2 regions of the Peribacillus sp. V2I11 genome follow, and region 1 is predicted to be linked to the other one. Evidence: riboswitches for the same ligand, from Rfam matches in the RefSeq annotation. Region 1 holds a riboswitch; the other holds the start of a gene.

The links. Region 1 has a riboswitch for S-adenosylmethionine ahead of metK (methionine adenosyltransferase). Riboswitches for the same ligand answer to the same signal wherever they lie in the genome.
Region 2: linked by a shared signal. The riboswitch ahead of QFZ73_RS16415 (methionine ABC transporter ATP-binding protein) and the one ahead of metK (methionine adenosyltransferase) in region 1 are both predicted to bind S-adenosylmethionine.

Annotation. Positions count from the first base shown of each region.
Region 1 is NZ_JAUSYW010000001.1:2,952,152-2,964,212, forward strand. It holds gene wecB (non-hydrolyzing UDP-N-acetylglucosamine 2-epimerase) at 1-831, opposite strand, end outside; gene QFZ73_RS14435 (glycosyltransferase family 4 protein) at 1,028-2,233, shown strand; gene QFZ73_RS14440 (glycosyltransferase) at 2,257-3,573, shown strand; gene QFZ73_RS14445 (nucleotide sugar dehydrogenase) at 3,615-4,916, shown strand; gene pckA (phosphoenolpyruvate carboxykinase (ATP)) at 5,332-6,921, opposite strand; SAM riboswitch class I at 7,352-7,514, shown strand; gene metK (methionine adenosyltransferase) at 7,677-8,870, shown strand; gene QFZ73_RS14460 (gamma carbonic anhydrase) at 9,197-9,715, opposite strand; gene QFZ73_RS14465 (alpha/beta hydrolase) at 9,926-10,729, shown strand; gene QFZ73_RS14470 (sodium/solute symporter) at 10,843-12,061, opposite strand, start outside.
Region 2 is NZ_JAUSYW010000001.1:3,363,332-3,375,392, forward strand. It holds gene QFZ73_RS16395 (hypothetical protein) at 1-145, shown strand, start outside; partial or broken gene QFZ73_RS16400 (hypothetical protein) at 203-568, shown strand; gene QFZ73_RS16405 (nuclear transport factor 2 family protein) at 625-993, shown strand; gene QFZ73_RS16410 (GNAT family N-acetyltransferase) at 1,080-1,553, shown strand; SAM riboswitch class I at 1,695-1,805, shown strand; gene QFZ73_RS16415 (methionine ABC transporter ATP-binding protein) at 2,190-3,212, shown strand; gene QFZ73_RS16420 (methionine ABC transporter permease) at 3,226-3,876, shown strand; gene QFZ73_RS16425 (MetQ/NlpA family ABC transporter substrate-binding protein) at 3,898-4,770, shown strand; gene QFZ73_RS16430 (M20 family metallopeptidase) at 4,817-6,016, shown strand; gene QFZ73_RS16435 (Fur-regulated basic protein FbpA) at 6,210-6,419, shown strand; gene QFZ73_RS16440 (Fur-regulated basic protein FbpA) at 6,445-6,639, shown strand; gene QFZ73_RS16445 (dienelactone hydrolase family protein) at 6,659-7,252, opposite strand; gene QFZ73_RS16450 (SRPBCC family protein) at 7,393-7,719, opposite strand; gene QFZ73_RS16455 (undecaprenyl-diphosphatase) at 7,936-8,550, shown strand; gene fabZ (3-hydroxyacyl-ACP dehydratase FabZ) at 8,689-9,114, shown strand; gene QFZ73_RS16465 (NUDIX hydrolase) at 9,120-9,536, shown strand; gene QFZ73_RS16470 (LOG family protein) at 9,609-10,190, opposite strand; gene QFZ73_RS16475 (NUDIX hydrolase) at 10,435-10,884, shown strand; partial or broken gene QFZ73_RS16480 (cytosine permease) at 10,917-11,240, opposite strand; gene QFZ73_RS16485 (DUF3953 domain-containing protein) at 11,367-11,588, shown strand; gene QFZ73_RS16490 (MBL fold metallo-hydrolase) at 11,739-12,061, shown strand, end outside.

The sequences.
Region 1 (12,061 bases):
CGCAAAATTATGAAAATCAAGCACTTCAAGTGGCTCTATTAAGTGAAGTTTTTCCGTTTCACCAAAAATCCGGTAAGCAATTTCACGGACTACTGGGTTTTTATGAAGTGGGAAAACAACTTGGATATCCGTGTGATCTTCAAGCAGCCGTTTGACGGAACGGAATATTTCTTCCATTGGTTTTCCGATATTTTCTCGTCTGTGCGCTGTCATCAATAACATACGATCTCCATTCAAACCAGATAGAATCGGATGTTCATAGTCTTTCCGTACGGTTGTTTTCAAGGCATCGATAGCCGTATTGCCAGTAATATGGATACAATCACTCTTTTTATTTTCCAAAATTAGATTCTCTGCCGCCTGATTTGTTGGGGCAAAATGCAAATCAGCTAAGACGCCTGTCAGCTGCCTATTCATTTCTTCAGGATATGGAGAATACTTATTACCAGTCCGAAGACCGGCTTCAACGTGACCAATCTGTATCTTATTATAGAACGCGGCCAGGCTCGCGATGAAAGTTGTCGTTGTATCCCCATGTACGAGGACGATATCCGGTTTTATATCTTTCATGAGTGAACTCAATTTTTCAATGCCTCGCGTTGTGATCTCTTCTAATGTTTGTCTATCCTTCATCATATCCAAATCGTGATCTGGCTTTATTTGAAAACATTGCAAGACTTGGTCGAGCATTTCCCTATGCTGGGCGGTGACCACCACGATGGTTTCTATTTCTTCTTGATGCTTTTTCAGTTCCAAAACGACTGGTGCCATTTTGATGGCCTCTGGTCTTGTACCAAATACGGTCATGACCTTTATACGTTGTTTAGGCATGCTCATTTCCTCCCCTTCTGAATGTCTCCCCCATTATAACGGGTAGTTCATGGGAAATATAAAAACGAAACAATAATTAACAGAATTTTTACAATGTTAATGAGGACTTTATATTTCTTTAACCTTCAGTTAATATCTGGCATTTACAATGTAAAGCAGGAAGCATAGCAAAGCAGAATAGAGGTGATAGGCGAATATGAAAAGTGTCCTGATGATCGTGCAAAACTTTTATCCGGAAATCGGAAGTGCGGGAAATAGAATGAAAAATATATATCTCCATTTGAAAAGAAACGGATTTGAGGTAACGGTCATCACATTGAAGCCGAGTTATCCTAATCAAAGTTTATATCAAGATACAAAGTTTTGGGATGAAGAAAGCATTGAAGAAGATGTCATCAGGATTAAACCGGACAAAGTGAAGAGGTATACAAGCAATATGGGGAAGCGGTTGCTTCATTATCTTGAAGCGATGTGGCTTTTCATTTATACAATCATCCGTCTCGAAAAAAAATATGATTACGTGTTTGCCACGACCCCGCCGATCTTCCCGACATTGGCGGCGTTGATCGCCAAGAAAAAGATGAAGGCGAAACTCATTACCGATGTCAGGGATTTATGGCCGGAATCGTTGATAGGAGTAGGAGTATTTACTAATAGGTGGGTTTTGAAAATCGCTTTCTTCCTGGAAAGGAAGTTATATCGGCATTCAGATTTTATTATCATCAATAGTCCTGGTTTCAGGGATTATATCGTTGCAAAGGGAGTCAAGGAAGAGGCCATCCAATTCATCCCTAATTCGCTTACTGCGGATGAGCTGACGTTAAGGTCTTTGCTTACACCCGTATCGGAAAAAGTAATCAAGGTCGTTTATGCGGGGAATATCGGACTGGCTCAGGACTTGAAAAAACTGATAGCCGTAGCTGAAAAGCTAAGGGAACATAAACAAATCGAGTTCTCGATGATTGGATATGGATATCGGATATCCGAAGTGGAGAAGGAGATAAGCTCTAGAGGGCTGACTAATATTAAAATGATTAATGCGATGAATCGAAGAGTGACTCTTCATGAAGTTTCAACGTCCCATATTGCCTATGTGAGCTTGGTTGAAAAAGAAGTCTTCAATAAGGTCCTGCCTGGTAAAATCATCGATTATATGTGTGTCGGAAAGCCCATTGTCGGTGATGTGGACGGCAGGGCCAAGAAGATGCTCTCAGAGGCGAAATGCGGGTTGGTGGCAGAGAGCAGGAATGTTGATGAAATCTGTCAGCACATATTGACCATGGCCTCAGACCCAGCCCTTCGTGAAGAACTTGGGGAAAACGGCCATCGGTATGCTAAACAACATTTTCAATGGTCTAAAAATATTAAAGGCCTCATCAATGTGATGGAAGCGTCAGGCTGAAAAATCCGGAAGTGGAGGACAACATGGCGAAGAAAGTATGTATGTTCGTGTGGAATCACTTTACGAACGATGCGAGGGTTCTAAGAGAATGCACAGCACTTGCTGAAGCGGGTTATGAAGTCGATTTAATTGCCATTCATAACTGGAAGATCAAGGATTTGCCCAAAAAGGAGAGGTACCAAAATGGTTTCTCTGTCACTAGGGTGAATAACCGCTGGGAGGCGCTTCATAGGATTCTCAGGGTCGTAGGTAAATTGAAGAAAAAGAAGTTTGAAATCGTTCTATTGGCCTTATTGGTCTGGAATACATTGTGGAACTTGAACTTGATCAACGGTTGGGTGGGATCGGGAATACTGTTCGGTTCCCTTGCACTCCTTGCGATGGGTACCCTTATCATCACTAAAACGAAGCTGCCGACACTATTAACAAGGAGTTACATTTTTGGTCAAATGATCTATCATGGCCGGAAAAGGAAATATGATTTTTATCATTCGAATGACTTGAATACGCTCATGCAGGGAGCGATCAGCAGTAAATGGTTGAGAAGAAAAAAGCTGATTTATGACTCGCATGAGGTACAAACGAGCAGAACGGGATATAATAGCCGAATTTACGGGATGATGGAGAAATTCCTATTAATGTTCGTCGATGAAATGATTGCCGAAAACCATACGAGAGCTAAGTATAACGAAGACTTATATGGTCTGTATCCCAAGGTGGTCCATAACTATCCGATTCCAACCAATCCTGAGGAAAGTACGGCCGTGAATTTGCATGAGCTGCTCGATTTGCCGGAGAATGAACCGATATTGTTATACCAAGGCGGTGTTCAAATGGGAAGAGGGTTAGAGCAATTGGTTGATGCTGTACCGATGATCGAGGGCGGGACGGTAGTTTTTATCGGAGATGGAAGGATCAAGGATGAATTAATGAAAAAAGTAAGCGACATGAATCTGGAGCATCGTGTGAAGTTCCTGCCGAAGGTTCCGGTCGACGAGCTGCTCCATTATACAAAAAATGCGTATTTAGGTTTTCAGATATTGAATAATGTCTGCTTTAATCACTACTCCGCATCTTCAAATAAATTGTTTGAATACATGATGAGCGGTGTGCCTGTAGTTGCCTGCAGCTTTCCTGAAATTCAAAAGGTTGTCGATACGGAAAAAATAGGTGTGTGTGTCGATTCACATGATCCAAAATCAATTGCCGAAGGGGTCAATTACTTATTGAAACATCCTGAAAAAAGGGCGGAAATGAGCAATAACTGCCTGAAGGCGCGGCAAAAATACAATTGGAAACAAGAGAAGGAAATCTTTATCGAAATCTATCAAACAGCCTAACAAATATAAGTGTAGCAGAAAAATAGATAGGAGTGGTTTATATGAAACTTTGTACAATCGGACTTGGTTATATAGGACTTCCAACATCTTTAATGTTTGCGAAACACGGTGTCGATGTTGTCGGCGTGGATATCCATCCTGAGATTATTTCCAATTTGAATAGCGGCAGGCTCCATATCGAAGAACCTGGATTGGATGAGGTATTAGAAGAAGTGATTTCTGCCAATAAGTTCCGAGCTGCATTAAGCCCGGAACATGCGGATGTTTTCATTATCGCGGTGCCTACTCCAAATAAAAAGGACATGCATCAATCCTGTGATTTAACTCATGTCACGGATGCAACCTCCAACATTCTTCCTTTTATCAAAAAAGGGAATGTCATCATTATCGAATCGACGATTGCGCCAAGAAGCATGGATGATCATATTAGACCGATGATCGAGAGGACGGGCCTTACCATCGGCAAAGACATTTTCCTCGTTCATTGTCCGGAACGTGTTTTACCTGGAAGGATTCTTGAAGAGTTGGTTCATAATAACCGTATCGTCGGGGGCATAACGGAAACATGCTCGTATAAAGGAAGTCTTGTTTACAAAACCTTCGTTCAAGGGGAGATCATTCAGACGAATGCGAAAACGGCTGAAATGTCGAAACTGATGGAAAACACCTTCAGGGATGTCAATATCGCCCTTGCGAATGAGCTGACGAAAGTCTGTTTCGAGCTGGACATCAATGTTTTGGATGTCATATCAATGGCAAACAAACACCCTCGAGTCAATATACACCAACCAGGACCAGGAGTTGGCGGCCATTGTTTAGCGGTCGATCCGTATTTCGTCGTTGCAAAGGCACCAGAGTATGCGAAAATCATTAAATTGGCCCGTGATACCAACGTATCGATGCCTTATTATATCGTTAACTGCGTAAGGATGATGCTAGAGGGGATCCGGAAGCCAAAAGTAGCTGTTTTCGGTCTTGCATACAAAGGAAATGTAGATGATATTCGTGAAAGTCCCGCCATTGATGTCGTCAATATCTTGATGGGGATGGAAAACATGGATGTAGCCTTGCATGACCCGCATGTCCAATCTGGAAAGATGCCAGTCGTATCAGTTGAAGACGCTGTAAATGATGCGGACTTGATACTTGTCCTGACTGACCATGATGAATTTAAACAGATGGATTATGATAAGCTATCGAATCTCATGAGCAATAAATTGATTTTGGATACACGCAATTGCATTGATGCAACTAAAACCGATGTCCCGGTGGCCAACCTGGGCAATATATATCAATACAAAACGATGGGCATGAAAAAAGCCAGGAATAAAGCGATCATCTAAAAAATTGGACAAACATCGATAATGGAATAGGATTAAGGGGGCGCTGACTATGACAGTGCCCTTTTTGAATATCATGATCTGGCAGGAGAGGAGGGACGGAGGGCAGAAAAACAATGAAGAAAGGACCAAGCAAGAGCTTGGTCCTTTCGGTCTGTGAAAACATTCCAGTTCGTTTCGGAAATCCGCTCCCTTTCCGCCGACTGTCTGCCAAGCCTCCTCGCCGTAAGCATCTAGCGGAGTCTTGGCTAGCCAGTTATTCGGCAGGAGTGTCGCATTATCTTCAATCCATAAGGATTACAGTAAAAAAACCATGAAGGATAACCTGGTCTTGGTTTAAAATCATGTTTCGGGAAGAGACATTTCTTGTCGATAAACTGAAAGGACCAAGCAAGAGCTTGGTCCTTTTGTGTATAATTTATTGAGCTGTCGGTCCGCCAAGTTCTTCGATTTCACTTGGAACACTGCCGAATTTCTTGAAGTTTGCACGGAATTGAGCGGCAAGGGCTGTTGCTGCTTGTTTATAAGCGGCAGGATCTGCCCAAGTCTTAATAGGTTGAAGCACTTCGTCAGGAACTCCAGGAACATGAAGAGGAATATCCAAACCAAAGATTTCATCTTTGATCGTTTCGATGTTCGCTAATTCACCTTCAAGTGCCGCTTGTACCATCGCACGAGTGTAAGCAAGTTTCATACGGCTTCCAGTTCCGTATGCTCCTCCAGTCCATCCAGTGTTGACAAGGTATACCTTTGCATTGTGCTCGTCAATTTTATCACCAAGCATCTCAGCATAGCGTTGAGCGGGAAGCGGTAAGAAAGGTGAACCGAAGCAAGTGGAGAAGGTAGCTTCCGGTGAAGTTACGCCTCTTTCAGTACCAGCCAATTTACTAGTGTATCCACTTAGGAAATGGAACATTGCCTGTTCTTTCGAAAGCTTGCTGATTGGAGGCAGAACGCCTGAAGCATCAGCTGTTAAGAAAATGATTGTATTTGGGTGTCCTGCAATACTTGGGTTCACGATGTTATCGATCGCTTGCATTTGGTATGCAGCACGAGTGTTTTCAGTCAATGAACTGTCATCATAGTTCGCTTCGCGTGTATCCGGATCAACAACAACATTTTCCAGTACGGCACCGAAACGGATCGCATCGAAAATTTGTGGTTCTTTTTCACGTGAAAGATTAATCGTTTTCGCATAGCAGCCGCCTTCGATGTTGAATACACCGTTAGAAGACCAGCCGTGCTCGTCATCGCCAATCAGTTTACGACTAGTGTCTGCTGATAAAGTTGTTTTGCCTGTACCGGACAGTCCGAAGAATAAAGCGACGTCCCCTTCACGTCCTACGTTAGCAGAGCAATGCATTGGAAGGATTCCAGCCTCTGGAAGTAAGTAGTTCATGATCGAGAAGATCGATTTTTTCATTTCTCCTGCATATTCCGTTCCGCCGATCAGGATGGTACGGCGTTCAAATGAAACGATGATGAAAGTTTCGGATGTAGTTCCGTCCACTTCTGGGTCTGCTTTAAAGTTAGGTGCAGAAAGGATTGTGAATTCTGCTTCGTGACCTCTTAGTTCCTCTTCGTTTGGACGGATGAACAAAGTATGGGCGAAAAGGTTATGCCAAGCATATTCATTAACAACACGGATTGGAAGACGTGATGATTCGTCTGCACCAGCGAAACCTTTAAAAACAAAAATCTCTTCTTTTGCTTTTAGGTAGTCAACTACTTTATTATATAGTTTATTGAACACATCTTCGGAAATTGGCTGGTTTACTGAACCCCAATCAATTTTATCTTTAACTGATGCTTCTTCCACGATATATTTATCTTTAGGTGAACGACCAGTATATTTGCCAGTTTCAGCTTTTACCGCGCCGGTTGATGTTAAAACGCCTTCATTTCTGCTTAATACTTTTTCGACCAATTGAGGAACTGAAAGTTGAGTTTGCACATTATTTCCTGTTAATAATTGGTGTAACTCATTAGAAACATCTACAGAATTCATATATGAGGTACCTTCCTTTGTTTAAGTTTTTAGATTACAATTAGTATAACACATTCATTTAATTAGTCTATACTATTTCTTTTAATTTGTGATTATTTTCAGCTGGTCGCGTTAATCATTTTAATCCGGGAGGAACCGATTCAGGATTATCGCATATACTTTCATGAAGAAAAATTTATTTTAATAGGAAGTAAGTAAGCAATATATGTCCATTGGGGAAGTCAGGATTTCATTCCTTTTAGTATGCTCAATACTTTATTATTAATGGCAATTTACAACATTTCTTTTCGTATTTTGCATTGTAAACCCTTCTAGGACGTTGTATCAACATGTTTTTTTAAATAACCGCCATTCTGGGTGGAAATGTTCTTTTTAGAAAAGCATTGACAAATTCCAGCTAGATAAGATAATATCTTAAATTGTACGGATTCTCTTATCCCGAGTTGGTGGAGGGACAGGCCCTTTGAAACCCAGCAACCTGCCATATTGAACTTGACTCCAAGATCGATCGCCGAAAATAAAGCGAAGGTCTTCAAGGAATAGTGGTGATGGTGCTAACCTGAGCAAGGTAAAAAACCCTTGAACGATAAGAGTGAAAGGATAGAAGACAGAATTTTAAACCTTTCCTCATTTGCCAGGGAAGGTTTTTGTGTTTTTATAAGTAATTCTGTGTCTATAGTTGAAACTAATGAGGGAAACGAGTTCCGTAAAAAACAGGCTTATGCCTACAACATACTAACTTCCAAGGAGGAAATATGATGTCAAAGAAACGTCTATTTACTTCTGAATCTGTTACAGAGGGCCATCCGGACAAAATTTGTGATCAGATTTCAGATTCCATTTTAGATGCTATCCTTGCTAAGGATGCAAATGCACGTGTAGCGTGTGAAACTAGTGTAACAACAGGTCTTGTACTTGTTGCCGGTGAAATTACAACGTCCGCTTACGTGGATATTCCGCGTATCGTTCGTGATACGATTAAAGGAATTGGCTACACACGTGCGAAATACGGTTTCGATGCTGAAACTTGTGCCGTGTTGAGTTCCATTGATGAGCAGTCTGCCGATATCGCAGCTGGCGTCGATAAAGCATTGGAAGCTCGTGAAGGAAACATGTCAGAGGAAGAAATCGATGCAATCGGTGCAGGGGACCAAGGTCTTATGTTCGGATTTGCTTGTAATGAAACAGAAGAGCTTATGCCGCTTCCGATTTCATTGGCGCATAAACTTTCATTCCGCTTGGCTCAAGTTCGTAAAGATGAAACTCTTGCTTACTTACGCCCTGATGGTAAAACACAGGTAACTGTGGAGTATGATGAGAATAACCTTCCTGTACGTGTAGATACGATCGTTATCTCTACACAGCACGATGCAGAAATTACGCTTGAACAAATTCAAGCCGATCTAAAAGAACATGTGATCAAAGCAGTCGTTCCAGCTGAATTGATCGATGCTGAAACTAAGTACTTCATCAACCCGACTGGCCGTTTCGTAATTGGCGGACCTCAAGGGGATGCTGGTCTTACTGGACGTAAAATCATCGTTGATACTTACGGCGGATACGCTCGTCACGGCGGCGGTGCATTCTCTGGTAAGGATGCTACTAAAGTTGACCGTTCTGCTGCATACGCTGCTCGTTACGTTGCGAAAAACATCGTGGCAGCCGGCCTTGCCGACAAAGCGGAAGTTCAACTGGCATACGCAATTGGTGTGGCAGAGCCTGTATCGATCGCTATTGATACGTTCGGAACTGGTACAGTTAGCGAAGAAATCCTTGTTGACCTAGTTCGCGCTAACTTCGACCTTCGTCCAGCTGGTATCATCAAAATGCTTGACCTTCGTCGCCCAATCTACAAACAAACAGCTGCCTACGGACACTTTGGCCGTACAGATGTCGATCTTCCATGGGAACGCACGGACAAAGCAGAAACATTAAAAGCACAAGCGTAATCCATATAAAAAAGGTGTCCCGCTATTAGCGGGGCACCTTTTTTATGGATTAATTTTACCATCAGCGGGAATAATTCAAGAAATCCCAAAGAAATTCAAATTAGGTGCAATACTCGTGAATTAGGGTCGTTTACAAGTTTGTTTGGGTCAATTACTCGTAAGTTTGAGTAGTTAACTCGTGAGTTGGTGCAATACTCGTGAGTTTGTAGCAATTATTCGTAAGTTGGTGCAATACTCGAGAGTTAGAGCAGTTTACTCGTGAGTTTGTAGCAATTACTCGTGAATTTGAGTACAATACCCGTAACTTTCAGTCAATTACTCGTGAGTTACTTAATTCGTTCCACCGTTTTATAGTATTGTCCTTTTTCGGCGTATTCACGTACGATGCGTTCCATATCCTGGCGATCTTCTTCGTTGATTTCGCGAATGACTTTAGCTGGGCGTCCGAATGCCAACATGTTCGGCGGAATGACTTTACCTTGGGGAACGAGACTGCCGGCACCGATGAAGGCCCCTTCGCCGATTTCGGCTTCATCAAGTACAATCGATCCCATGCCGATCAAAGCTCCTTTACGGACTTTACAGCTATGTAAAATGACCTGATGGCCAATGGTTACTTCATCCTCGATGATCAATGGATTATTTGGGCTTTGGTGCAGGATGCTGTTATCCTGTATACTGACTTTTTTCCCGATGATGGTTGGGGATACATCACCGCGAATGACGGAATTGAACCAAATTGATGTTTCGTCGCCAATTTTGACATCGCCAGTCACGACAGCATTTTCAGCAATATAAGCGCTTTCAGCAATTTCAGGTTCTTTGCCTTTATACGGATAAATAATCATTTTCAATCATTTCCTTTCCGAAGTGAATGTTTTTATGTATTATTTTAATATACCGTATGCAAATACACTTGGCTATTTATAATAGCAATGTACAACTTGTTAGATTTCTTTTTTGTCGAAAATCACGAATATGGTTATAATTCATATATATTATTTTAACTATCATGGATCGTACACAACAAGTGAAAAGTGAAAGGGGGATTTCGAATGTGGAAATGGGAGACAGAAGGAGACGCAAAGGGCGTCATTGTCATCATTCATGGGGCAATGGAACATCACGGACGTTATAAGTGGGTAACACAAATGTGGCTTTCAGCTGGATACCATGTCGTCATGGGCGACCTTCCTGGGCAGGGTATGACAACTCGCGCCTACCGGGGACATATCGATTCCTTTGATGAGTATTTGGACGAAGTGAAAAGCTGGATAGAAGAGGCTTACGAATATTCGTTGCCGGTCTTTTTACTTGGACACAGCATGGGTGGTTTGATTTCGATACGCCTTCTTCAGGAAGAGGAATGGGACATTGCAGGGGTGATACTTTCTTCTCCATGCTTGGGCCTCGTGACGAAGCCGCGGAAGTTCCTGACAACCATCTCGCATGGTTTGAACATCGTGATGCCTAAGTTCAGGGTAGATTCCGGATTGACACCTGAAATGGCGACGAGAAGTGCGGAAATTCGTGAATCCGATAGAAACGATACATTATATATCACAAAGGTTTCGATTCGCTGGTATCGCGAGCTTGCGCAGTCGATGAAGGATGCTTTTGAAGAGATTCCCGAATTTCAGGATGTGCCGCTTTTGGTCATGCAGGGCGGAGATGACCGAATCGTGAATAAGAAGGCGGTTCGTGAGTGGTTTAATTATAACTTGGCCAGTGAAAAGCAATATAAGGAATGGCCGAAGCTTTATCATGAAATCTTCAACGAACCAGAACGTGATGATGTATTCCAATATGCGTTGAGTTTTGTTGAAAACCGTTTAAAGATATTAGGGTATGTCGTTTGACCAGAAAGCTGCTGAATTTAGGTTCAGCAGCTTTTTTTGGTTAAATGGGCCGGAGACAAACCCCTGTTTCATAATTCAGGGATTTTTTTCATTGTAAGTTAGTGTACCTTTATTTAAGCAACCTCAGACTCCTTTGCGTGAACTTTTTGCATAAACTTATTGACATCACTAGGAACCTTACCGTCTAATTTAGAAACGATATATACGGCAAGGAAGCCAATCGGAACGGTAATTAGCCCTGGAACATTGAATTGTAGGAAGTTAGGTAGTGTGTCTTTAAAGAAAATCATATACATCGATGAAGCAAGTCCAAGAAGAAGTCCGGCAATTGCCCCTTTTTCTGTCATGCCTCGCCACCATATTCCCAAGATGAAAATGGGGGTGAATGTACTTGCGGCAACAGTGAATGCAAGGGCAACAAGATGACCAATTGAAGCCTCTTTAACAAGTAATCCAAGTGCCCCGTATAACATACCAAGAATGAGAATAGCTACTTTACCAGCAATAACACGTTGCTTTTGAGTAATGTCTTTCTTGAAAAACGTGGCATATACATCATGAGCAAGTGCTCCAGAGCTTGCGATGAACAGACCTGACAAATTTGAGAAAATGGCGGCAAAGGCACCAGCGATAACAAGACCTAGCATCCATTCGCCACCTAGTGCTTGAGCTGTAGATGGAACAACCATGTTGTTCCCACCCGTAATAAGGTTACTCATAACTTGTGAAGAAGCCTCACCTTTGATGAAGATTGCGCGACCAACTACTCCAAGATAAACAGCGAATAAGAAGAATACGCTGGCAATACCGATCGCCATTAATGCAGAACGTCTAGCTGCTTTTGCACTAGGGTTTGTATAGAAACGTAATAATAGATGAGGGAGACCAATTGTACCAAGGGAAAGACCGATCGTCATCGAAATTGTTTGCCAGAATGTGGGGAAGTAGTTACCTGTTCCGGACCAGGAATCACCATCGACAACAAAATCTTTGCCATCAATTGTGTATTGAGCGGTGTTCATAATTGAACCAGTAAAATCATTTATATTCGCTAAAATGGTATGGTAATGAAATCCGGCATAAACAGCAGCAATAGTCATTGCGATAAATGCAGCAAGACGGATCCATAGTTCAAGGGCTTGGTTCACCGTGGTTCCTTTCATGCCACCGACTCCAACATAGAACACCATAATGGTACAAGTGAAAATAATTCCAAATTCATAACTTGTTCCAAAGAACATACTTAATATTTGTGCTGCACCAAGTAACTGAGGTGCTGCATAAAATCCTGAAATTGCCAAGACGACAACAACAGCTGTCAGTCGGGCACGT
Region 2 (12,061 bases), 410 kb from region 1:
ATCTAATATTTTTGGGAAGATAGATCCAAATGTCGGGTTAAATATAGTGATATTTGAGCAATTAGAGGAATTACAAAAGTATGGTGAATTAGAAAATATCGGAGCTTTTTTTGATAATAATTATAATTTAATAGCCTTGGAATAACCCGATTCCCTTAATAGAGAAGCAGATGAATGGTTCTTTAGAAAAGATTTACGCCACGAGTATACACATTATTTTTTGGCTAAATATCTTAAGGAAAATAAAATTAAAGACGTTCCGAAATGGTTTGATGAAGGATTAGCCGAGTACGTTGCAGTTACCATGGATGGAGTTGAGGCTACGGACCCATTATCTGAAGTAATTAATTTTGAATTGTTGAAGAGCAGGGAAGATTGGGCAAAGCAAAGAAGAAAACATAAAGAGTTATATGCCCAATCTCATTATGGAATTAGATATATTATTGAAAAAAATGATTTGGAAATATTTAAGGAAATAATAGATGATAGCTATAATTTAGGTTTTCCAAAATCATTCAAAAGACATACTAACATAGAGATTAATGAATTGCATAAGTTCATCAATTGAGGTATTACAGGTGCTGAAAGGTTGTTTCCGTTAATGGTAAAAGGAGGACAAGATGAATGGAAAGTGAATCTTCAGTGTTAAAGGAGCATTTGCATCAACTGGAGGAGAAATTGTTAAAATCTGAAGTCCGTACATCTCCAAAAGAGCTTTCATCATTATTGAAAGATGATTTCTTCGAGTTCGGCAGTTCGGGTAACATATGGTCTAAAAGCGATTTTTTGGGGCAAGAGGGGGCCGCAGCGGTTAAAATGACACTAAGTCAATTTGATATGCATCAATTGTCTGATGATACCGTGTTAACCACGTACCGGATTTTTGATGAAGATAAAGTGGAACATACCCTAAGGAGTTCAATCTGGAAATGTACGAATGGAAGATGGCAAATGTTTTTTCATCAAGGCACAAAAACGAAAGGGCCTCTTTAAGCCCTGATAGTGAAATATCATAAAAGATCGTAAGTGAAATGAGTTTTACCTATTTGAAAACTATTTCACTAAAATGATAGGGGTGGATGAAGCTGATCTTTCGGACCATTGATACGGACAAAGATAAAGATATTATCATTAAATTCAGGAAAGATTCTTTTGTTGTAAGTTTTGGATCTGAAGATGGTTTTGGAGATGAAAATACATATCTGCAAAGAATGAAAGAAAGGGTCCGCAAATTTCCGGATGGACAAGTGATCATTGAAAAGGACCAAGAACCGATTGGACAAATGGAACTTCAAATTCGGGAGTATGAAGGAACTGAAATCGGCTATGTGAATCTATTTTATCTTATTCCCGAATTCCGGAGTAAAGGCCTTGGCAAGGAATTGGTTCGCTACGCAGAAAACTTTTTCAGGCAATTCAATGTATCCGAATATCATTTAAGGGTTTCTCCGGATAATCAAAGGGCGATTCGTTTATATACGAGTTCAGGCATGTTGAAGATAAGCGAAGAAAATGAAAAATACCCTGTATGGAGAATGAGCAAATCATTATGAAATAGAAGTATAAATTATATTAATATAATTAAAAAAGTGTCAATTCACTATACTGTGAAAATATTTAGAACAATGAAATATATGGTTGACTTTAGAGAAAATTGAATATATAGTGAAGGACATAATTAAATATAACGTTAATTCTTATCAAGAGATGTGGAGGGACTTGGCCCTATGATACCTCGGCAGCGGGTTTTTACTTTGTAAAAATACTGTGCTAATTCCAACGGACGAAAGTTTGAAAGATAAGAAGGAGCTTTCCTTAGATAATTAATTTAAGAGTTTACTCTTTTTTATGTCTAAAAGAGGCCTCTTCTGTCTGATGACGGAAGAGGCCTCTTTTGTTTATTCAAAATGTATATGGTTATTTGGAGAATGGGTGCAGTTACTCATGAGTTTCGCGCAATTGCTCGTGAAATTCGAGCAGTACTCGTAATTGTGATCATAAACTCGTGAGCTTTGAGCAGTTACTCGTGAGTTTCGCAGATTTACTCGTGAGTTTGGCGTAGTTACTCGTGAGTTTCACGCAGTTACTCGTAAATTTCGCAGAATTTAACCCTATCATTATGAAACTTTGCAAAGCTCTTCTCTCTGGATAATGAATTCGTACAAATAAACAGCATGGGGGGAGATTGGATGATTGAGTTTCAAAATGTTAAAAAGGTTTATCAAACAAAGAAACAGACTGTTGAGGCTTTGAAGGGCATTAATTTGACAGTGGAAAAGGGGGATATATTCGGTGTAGTCGGTTACAGCGGGGCCGGGAAGAGTACGTTGATCAGGTTGGTCAATTTGCTTGAACATCCTTCAGATGGACAGGTGATTGTTGGGGGCAAGGATTTAACCAAATTGAACCCGAAGGAATTACGGGCAGAAAAGAAAAAAATCGGGATGATCTTTCAGCATTTCAATTTGCTGAATTCAAAGACCGTTTTTGATAATATCGCCATGCCGCTGATTTTATCGGGAACTCCGGCTAAAGAAATCAAAAAGCGGGTAGCCGAGCTGTTGGAGTTCGTTGGCTTATCAAGCAAAGCAAAGAGTTATCCGGAACAATTATCCGGCGGTCAAAAGCAGCGGATCGGCATTGCAAGAGCATTGGCTACCAATCCATCAATCTTATTGTGTGATGAAGCTACATCTGCATTGGATCCACAAACAACGAGTGCAGTTCTGCAGCTCTTAAAGAAAATTAATAAAGAATACAATATTACCATTCTGCTAATCACTCATGAGATGTCTGTCATCAGGGAAATTTGCAATAAGGTAGCGGTCATGGAGGGCGGATGCGTCGTTGAACAAGGTTCGGTTTTCGAAGTTTTTGCCAAACCGCAAACGGATATTGCAAAAAACTTCGTGAGAACGGTCATACATGATGAGATTCCACAAAGTTTCTTAAAAGGCATAGGGTCCCACATTCCGATTATTTGGAAAATTAATTTTATTGGGACTACTTCGGGTACTCCTTTACTTTCAACGATCTCGAAGAAATATGATGTTCATTTAAGTGTTTTATCAGCCAATATTTCTGAAATCCAGGAAACGCCTTTCGGGAATTTGATCATTGAAGTGACCGGGAACAAAAATGAGGTGGACAAGGCTTATCAATATATTAAAGATGAGGGGATTCTCGTCCAGGAGGTGCAGATAAATGGGTAATACGCTTTGGGGAATGGAAATAACGGCAGATCAGCTGTCGACAGCTTTCGGTGACACACTTTATATGGTAGCCATCTCATTGGTATTTTCCGGATTGATTGGGCTTCCGCTCGGCATCCTGCTTGTCATTACAAGAAAGGGTCACATCCTGGAGAATAAATGGATCTTCAATGTATTGAACCCCGTCATCAATATATTACGGTCGGTTCCTTTCATCATCTTGCTTGTAGCACTTATTCCGTTTACCAGAATGATTGTCGGCAGTGCGATCGGAACGAATGCGGCCATTGTTCCGCTAATCTTTTACGCGGCTCCTTATATTGCCCGGCTTGTGGAGAACTCCCTGTTGGAAGTGGACAAAGGCATCATCGAGGCAGCACAGGCGATGGGGGCGACGACATGGCAAATCATTTATCGCTTTTTGATTCCCGAGGGACTTAGTTCGTTGATCCTTACATTTACAACAGCGACAATCGGGCTTGTTGGATCTACGGCCATGGCAGGTGCCGTCGGTGCAGGCGGGGTCGGAGATCTGGCTTTGGCTTACGGTTATCAAAGGTTCGATACGATGACGATGGTCGTCACAGTGGCGGCACTCGTGATCATCGTTCAATTATTGCAATCCACCGGGAATTTCGTTTCAAGAAAAATCAGAAGAAGATAAAAATAACAGGAGGTAGGAGAAATGAAGAAAATCTTATTAACGATCATGGTATTGGCATTGGCCATCGTGGCTGCAGCATGCGGGAAGGAAGAGGGTGCATCAGGCGGTTCGGATGATGTGAAAACAGTGAAAGTCGGTGTCAGCAGCGGGGATACGAGAACATGGGAATACATTGTCGATTTGGCGAAAGAAGAGGGACTGAATATTGAACTGGTCACTTTCAATGATTATATCCAACCGAACCTTGCCTTAAGTGAAGGGGAAATTGATGCCAATTCATTCCAAACGGTCGCTTACTTCGATGAATTCGTTCAAGATCAAAATCTGAAATTAGAGGCCATCGGGTCGACTGTCATTGCACCTATGGGCCTTTATTCGAAAAAACACAAAGATCTGAAGGATCTTCCAGATGGTGCCACGATAGCCGTTCCGAATGAAGCAACAAACTTTGGCCGTGCATTACTCCTTCTTCAAGAAGCTGGATTGATTACATTGAAAGAGGAATTCAATGGATCGGGATCATTGGAAATCATTAAGGAAAATCCGAAAAACTTGAAAATCCAACCTGTTGCTGCCGGCAATACCCCGCGTCTATTGGACGATGCCGATGCTTCAGCCATTAATAATAACTTTGCCGTCGAAGCAGGCCTTACTTTGAAAGATGCATTATTCCATGAAAGCAAAACCGCGAAACCATATATTAATATCATTGCAGTTAAAAAGGGAAATGCCGATCGTCCTGAGCTGCAAAAATTAGTGGAGCTTTATCAATCGAAAAAAGTGGAGGCATTCATTGAAAAAACGTTTAAAGGAAACACCATTCCTGCATATGTTTCCGTAGATGAATTAGTGAATTACCAGGATGCATGGACAAAGCCAGCTAATGAAAAGTAAAGGTGAGAACAAATAGATCGATTCAAGAAAAAGGGGAGATCAGAGTATGGCGAGAGAATTAGTGCTGAAGCAGCATAAGCAGATCATTGAAGATCATATCGACCTTCATTCCGAATTATATATTGAAACAAGTCAAGCCATTCATGCCAAACCCGAAATTGGGAATCAAGAGTTCTTCGCTTCGGATACATTAACCGGAATACTTCAAAATGAAGGATTTGAAGTGACCCGCAATATAGCAGGGCATGAAACAGGATTCATCGCCAAAAAAACCTCTTCAAAGAAAGGGCCCACCATTGCCTTTTTAGCCGAGTATGATGCATTGCCGGGTTTAGGTCATGCTTGCGGCCATAATATCATCGGCACAACGAGTGTTGCAGCAGGCATTTCCCTGGCTCAAGTGCTGGAGGAAACGGGCGGAGAGGTGATCGTTTTCGGAACACCGGCTGAAGAAGGCGGGCCGAATGGAAGCGCAAAAGGCAGCTTTGTGAAGCACGGTCTATTTGATGCGGTGGATGCGGCCATCCTTATCCATCCTGCCGGGCAAACGCGTGTCACAAGTCCATTTTTGGCTGTCGACCCCCTTGATTTTCATTTCTACGGGAAGTCAGCGCATGCAGCAGCTGCACCTGAAGAAGGCGTGAATGCACTTGACGCGGTGATTCAGCTGTTCAATGGCATTAATGCTTTGCGCCAGCAGCTCCCAGCCGAGGTCAAAATTCACGGAATCATCACCAATGGCGGGGAAGCTCCTAACATCATTCCTGAATATGCTTCTGCCAGGTTTTACATTAGAGCAACAACATGGAAACTTTGCCAAGAAGTATCCAATAAAATACGTGCTGTTGCCGAAGGGGCAGCACTTGCCACAGGAAGTACGGTTAAAGTTGAACGTTTCCAAAATGAAGTACTCGATTTTGTCATTAATCCAGTCCTGGATGAACTGTTAAAAGAAGAACTGGCTCAATTAGGGGAAGCGGTGGCTCCTCGAAAAGAGAGTGGCTTTGGCTCGACGGATGCAGGTAATGTAAGCCATGTAGTGCCGACAGCACATCCTTATATAAAAATTGGACATGATGAGCTGATTGCCCATACGAATGAATTCCGAGAATGTGCCAAATCTCCTGCTGGAGACAAAGCCATCCTGACCGGAGCAAAAGCCCTTGCACTTACAGGGTATAAATTGATTTCGGATAAAGACCTGTTGGATAAAGTGAAAACGGCTTTTCATGAAGCGAAGCAATAAAAAAATTGTTGACTGCGGATCACAGAGTTAGTATTATTAAAATAATAATACCAAGTAATTAAATAGGATTTATAGGTTAATTGACCGGAAAACCGGAGACTTTTCTTTCATGTAAAGAGGTGTCTCCGGTTTTTTTGTGAATGGGCAAGTCGAAAGATTTTCTTTCAATACATCCTATAAAGGGGGATTTATCATGGGGATATTATTACGTAAAGCGATTGAGAAAAAAAGAAACTTCCTAATCAACAAGTTGATTAACAAGGGAGTTTATAAAAAGAATGACATCCATCTTTTTGAATTGACCTTAACCGATTTAGAGAATGAATATATTAAAATAACTAAAACCGAAGAGAAGGAATCCGACGATCATTCCCCCTGTCTGAGGATACATCATTTCATATAATGTCAGAATAAAAGGAGAGGGTGAAATGAAGAAGGGCGTGGAAGAAAAGCGGAAGGAATTAATCTATAAACTTATGATCCATACTGTAAATAAGAGTGTGGAACAGCTAATGAAGTTAACCTTAAAAGAATTGGAAATGGAATATAAAAAGGTTCAAAATGACTGTCATCCCCATAGTGATGCGGGCTCGATACAATGGATCAGTGCAAAACGGCATTAGGCTGAATGTGGAACCTCCATTAATGTTCCTTAAAAAATTTCATCATGTTGCTAAAGGCTTCTTGAGCTGATTCTATATGATGGTTTGAGTTATAAGGGTCACTGAATCCGTGTTTTCCGTTGAATTTATGAACTTCGACATTCTTTCTCTCTAAAGCTGAAATTAACTCGTCCACATTAAATGATGGCTCTTCTAGTGGGAAAAATAACAGTGCAGGGCATCGTGGCGCTAATTCTGCATAATTCCTAATACGGGAACCGTAGAATCCAACTATTCCATCGACACATTCTTCCTCACTGCACAGCCATGCTACAGTTGCCCCTGCACTGAATCCAAGGATGAAAATCTTCTGGTATTCACCTTTTATTTCCGATAATATTTCCTTTATTTTATGCAAAGCGCCTGTGAAGCCTATGTTCTCCATAAAATGTCGATAAGCAGCCTCCTCTTGGGAATAATCAAAAGGCGTTTCCCGTTCTAACAAATTAGGACAGATGACATCAAAATCCTGATTTGATAATGACTCACAAAAACCCTGCATATGTTGGTTCAGTCCATATATTTCGTGAATGACAATGATGACAGTATCGGAATCTTTCTGAATGTGCAGCATTTTTAACCCTCCTTAGTAAAATACTATTTAGCCTTTAAGACATATCCCCTGACTTTCAAATAAATTATTAGGCATAGGGAAGTTCTCTTCCTTCTATAAATGCTTTTAAGTTTGCCAAACTAAGATCATATCCGTCCATGTTAATGGAAACTAACTCTAGTTCCTTCAGATTCTGGGTATATTTCAAAAGTGAAAACGAGGTTATCTGAATCCGAGGAATAAGAAAACCTTTCGTTAGGAATTATCTCTTGGATGGTAAAGCTCATAGGGATGCTTTCGTTATCTTTAAGGTTGTTATATGCACTAGGCATTAGTACGAAAATTGCCTTCTCTCCAACCTTGAGTTTAGGAATATTCCATTTTGAACCCGGGGCATACCATTTTGAAATGATTTCATCATTCGTAATCGCATTCCAAACAGTTTCTTGGTTTTTATGAATTAGAACAGAGTTACTATCATTATTCACTTGACTACCCTCCTTGCTTTTTCTTGGATTATATAGAATGCCTAGGAAATATACAAGAAGATTTAATACGCTGGCGAAACTGCTTAAGAATTAACCGGCTAGAAGTGGAACACGTGACAATAATGTAAGATGGTAGCTTAAATTGTTAGGAAGAACGATGGCGATTTACTCCCTTTCTCTTTATTATGTAAGAAAAAGAGGAAAGTTGGGAATGAAATGGATTTTTTTGAGCTGAATATCAATGTATTTAGAATGATCAATGACTTAGGGAAACAGTACGCTTATTTAAACCCTTCTGCCATTTTCATTGCCGAGTACATGGTATTTTTCTTGGCTTTAGCAATCATCGTAATATGGTTCACTCGAAATGAACAGAGTAGAATGATGGTTGTTTGTGGGATGATTACGTTTGTAATAGCTGAAATGATGGGGAAAATGGCAGGGAGATTGCATTCGAACAATCAGCCATTTGCCGAATTGACCGATGTTAATAAGTTAATTGAAAAAGCAGTGGATAATTCATTTCCAAGCGACCATACCATCTTGTTTTTCTCGTTTTGTTTATCCTTTTGGCTTTTCAAAAGAGGATGGTGGTTATTATGGATCATGCTTTCTTTCCTTGTTGGCATTTCCCGTATTTGGGTAGGTGTCCACTTTCCGGCGGATGTGCTGGCAGGAGCTATACTAAGCACCATTTCAGGATTGGTGGTTTACCTTGTTGTTCCTAAAATAAGCTTGATTCATAAATTATTAGGGGGTTATGAAAGGTATGAACAAATGGTTCTGTCCCCGTTAACTAAATCGAAGGAAAAAAAATCAAAGGATTTTTAAGCAAGATTTAAAAAACAGGGTTGCTAGGCAACCTTTTTTTTGTTGAAAGAAGTGCAGTGTTGAATACAAAAATATCCATATGATGATGCTGATGGTAAAATAAAGTGAAAGCAATCCATCGCAATGGGGGAGTTACTATTGATAGATATCCAAGAAATCAAAGACATTATCAGGCATCGCTATCCATTTCTTTTAGTTGATAGAGTTTTGGAATTGGAAGAAGGAAAGAGAGCGGTGGCCATTAAAAATGTAACAGCAAATGAAGAGTTTTTTACTGGTCATTTTCCAAATTACCCAGTGATGCCAGGTGTATTGATCGTTGAGGCATTAGCACAGGTAAGTGCTGTTGTAATGCTAACAAAAGAAGAAAATCAAGGGCGGATCGGGCTTTTGGCTGGGATCGATGGATGTCGTTTTAAAAGGCAAGTAAGGCCAGGGGACCAATTACGTTTAGAAGTAGAGATTACTCGCTTGAAAGGTCCTATCGGTAAAGGAAAAGGAAGGGCTACTGTCGATGGAGAAACGGTATGCGAGACTGAGCTCATATTTGCTTTTGGTGATTGATGGTGATGCCGATAAAAAAAGCTTACGGGTATGTGACAAGGATCAAAAATGGAGAAACACAGGTATTGGTTTTTCAACATCCCATCAGGGAAGCGGGTATACAGATACCCAAGGGAACAGTGAAGCCTCAAGAAGATGCATACCAAGCAGTGATGAGGGAAATGAAAGAAGAAACAGGTCTGGAAAATTTTCATCTGGAAAAATTAATTGCAGAAGATTTTTGGGAGAACGCAGATGGTGCCATACATAATAGATATTTTTATAAAATAAGTGTATCGAATGTTCCTAATGAATGGGACTATCAGCCAACGGGTGGAGGAGATGAAGAGGGGCTGACATTCCATTTCTTCTGGATTTCATCCGAACATGAAGTGGAACTTATTAAAGGGCATGGAGATTATTTAAACCTGATATTCACCTAACCCATCAGTGCGCAGCAGTATATCACAACCGGCCAAGGTCATTATTGATCTTGGCCGGTTGTTTTTTAATGATCAGGTTTGTTTTTCGGTTATGAAAGTTTTTACGGTTGGCGGTTCATATGCATTAAATTGATCAAGAAGTCCATTTGGTTCAACATCAACCAGCGCCATGGAACGGAACTTTTCATGCAGGAACTGTTCGTCGGCCATATGATTGAATAAAGCGACCAAAGGATCATAATAATGATTGATATTTAAGAGTCCGCAAGGTTTTTGATGAAGACCAAGCTGAGCCCAAGTGAAAATCTCAAAGAATTCTTCCAATGTTCCTGGACCGCCAGGCAAGGCAATGAACCCATCTGCAAGCTCAGCCATTTTTGCTTTTCTTTGATGCATGGATTCCACGACAATCAGTTCAGTTAAGCTCTTATGTGCTATTTCTTTTTTTTCTAGAAAATCTGGCATTACGCCAAATACATTTCCGCCTGCTTCCAAAACGGAATCTGCAACTGCACCCATGATTCCTACACTTGAGCCCCCATAGACAAGTGTAATATTACGTTTTGCCAGTTCCGCACCCAATTTTTTAGCCTCTTCTACATAGACAGCAGATGCACCATTGCTTGATCCACAAAATACAGCTAGACTTTTCAAAATATCACATCTCCCATTTAGTAATCTTCCTTTCATATCATACAAAATTCAAGAAGATTTGTTAAACTTGAATTACCTAACTTACGAGTAAATAGCTTAAACTCACGAGTAAAACAGCAAAACTCACGAGTAAAACAGCAAAACTCACGAGTAAATAGCGCAAACTCACGAGTAAAAGCAAAATTCACGAGTAAACAGCACACGGCCATATGGTTAATTAACGATAAAGGGGTCACTTTATATAATGTTTAAGTATACGGTTTGTTTTGTAAAGAAGAATAATGAACTTCTCATGCTTAACCGGGAGAAAGCTCCTATTATGGGTGTTTGGAACGGGGTGGGGGGCAAAATCGAGAAAGGTGAAACACCTGATATAGGTGCACGGCGTGAGGTATTTGAGGAAACGGGGATAGAGGTAGAGACCTTTTTTTCTAAAGGAACGGTAACCTGGGAGACTCCAGAAGGTGAATTGGATGGAATATATGTATATTTGTATATGGCCGATGAGGATTTAATATATGAAACACCGAAAAAAACGCGGGAAGGCATTCTTGATTGGAAATCCATTGATTGGATACTCCATCCACTTAATCTCGGAATTGCCGAAATGGCCGCGCAGTACTTGCCGGTTTTATTGAAAAAAGAAGGAAACTATACATTCACTTACAATAATGGTGAAATGTATCATTCCTGAAACCAACCTTAAAAAAGGGATACTACCATTTCGTGCACCCATTTTTCCGCGATGACCTCGCTATGTGATGTAAGAAGAATACCGAATACATAAACTAGAGCTAGCATGAAAACAATGGATGCAAGCATTTCCACCCATTTGATGGCATGGAAGCCGTACAGCGAAAGCGCAATTTGCACCAATTGGATCGCGACAAAGCAAATGACGGCATTATCAAAAGAACCACCCGTAATGACCTTCACGAATTCGTTTAAGGCAGTACCGCCGATCCAACTTTGAAAACCGTACCAGATGATGGCCGGAATTCCGCGCTGAACAACATAGGGAATGCCCGTCCTGTATCCAAACCTATCGTTTGCTTTTTCTTGCAAAAAAGTGGGGTAGTGAATGAGGGAATTTCCATTTTCCACAAATGAAAAGGTGTTAATTGGTATGATGAAATGAAAAAATTGTATTTAAGGAGAAATATATTCTTGAAAAAAGTGAAAATTATCTTAGTAATATTTGTTCTTGCTTTATCAGCTTATCAACTAATTACCGAAAATTTTGAGTTGTTGCCGTATTCTATGTTGTTTTTGGGGGCAATTATGTTAGTAACAGGATTAGTCGAACTTCAAGAAGATAGAAAAGGTGGATTTTTGGGGTGTGTCGTTGTCTCATTATTTCTTTTCTTTGTTTCCATACAGGGTTTCTTTTTGAACTGACAGGTTCTTTACTTCAATAACTAGGTTGTTTCGGGCAGCCTTTTTGTTATGCAATTAAAGGAGACAGGTAAAGGGAGATTTTGTTAAAATTAATAGTTGAAGAATATATAGAAATATTCGGTTATCATAAACGGGAGGTGTGGAGGAAAGATGAAGATAATAGAACTGCCAATTGAATTTGAATTTAATGGACAAAAAAATCACATTAATCCTAGCTTGATTATATGGAAGAATGAACTGACTTTGGTCGATGCAGGGTATCCTGATTTTTTACCTTTAATTGAAAATGAAATGATAAAAAATGGTTATGAAATGAAGAATTTAAAGAATATGATCATTACTCATTATGATATTGATCATATAGGTTCCTTATATGATTTCAAGGAAAAGTATCCTTTGATTAACATTATGGCCAGTGAAGTAGAATCAAAATATATTAGTGGTGAAATGAAGTCAGAGAGATTGGTCCAAGC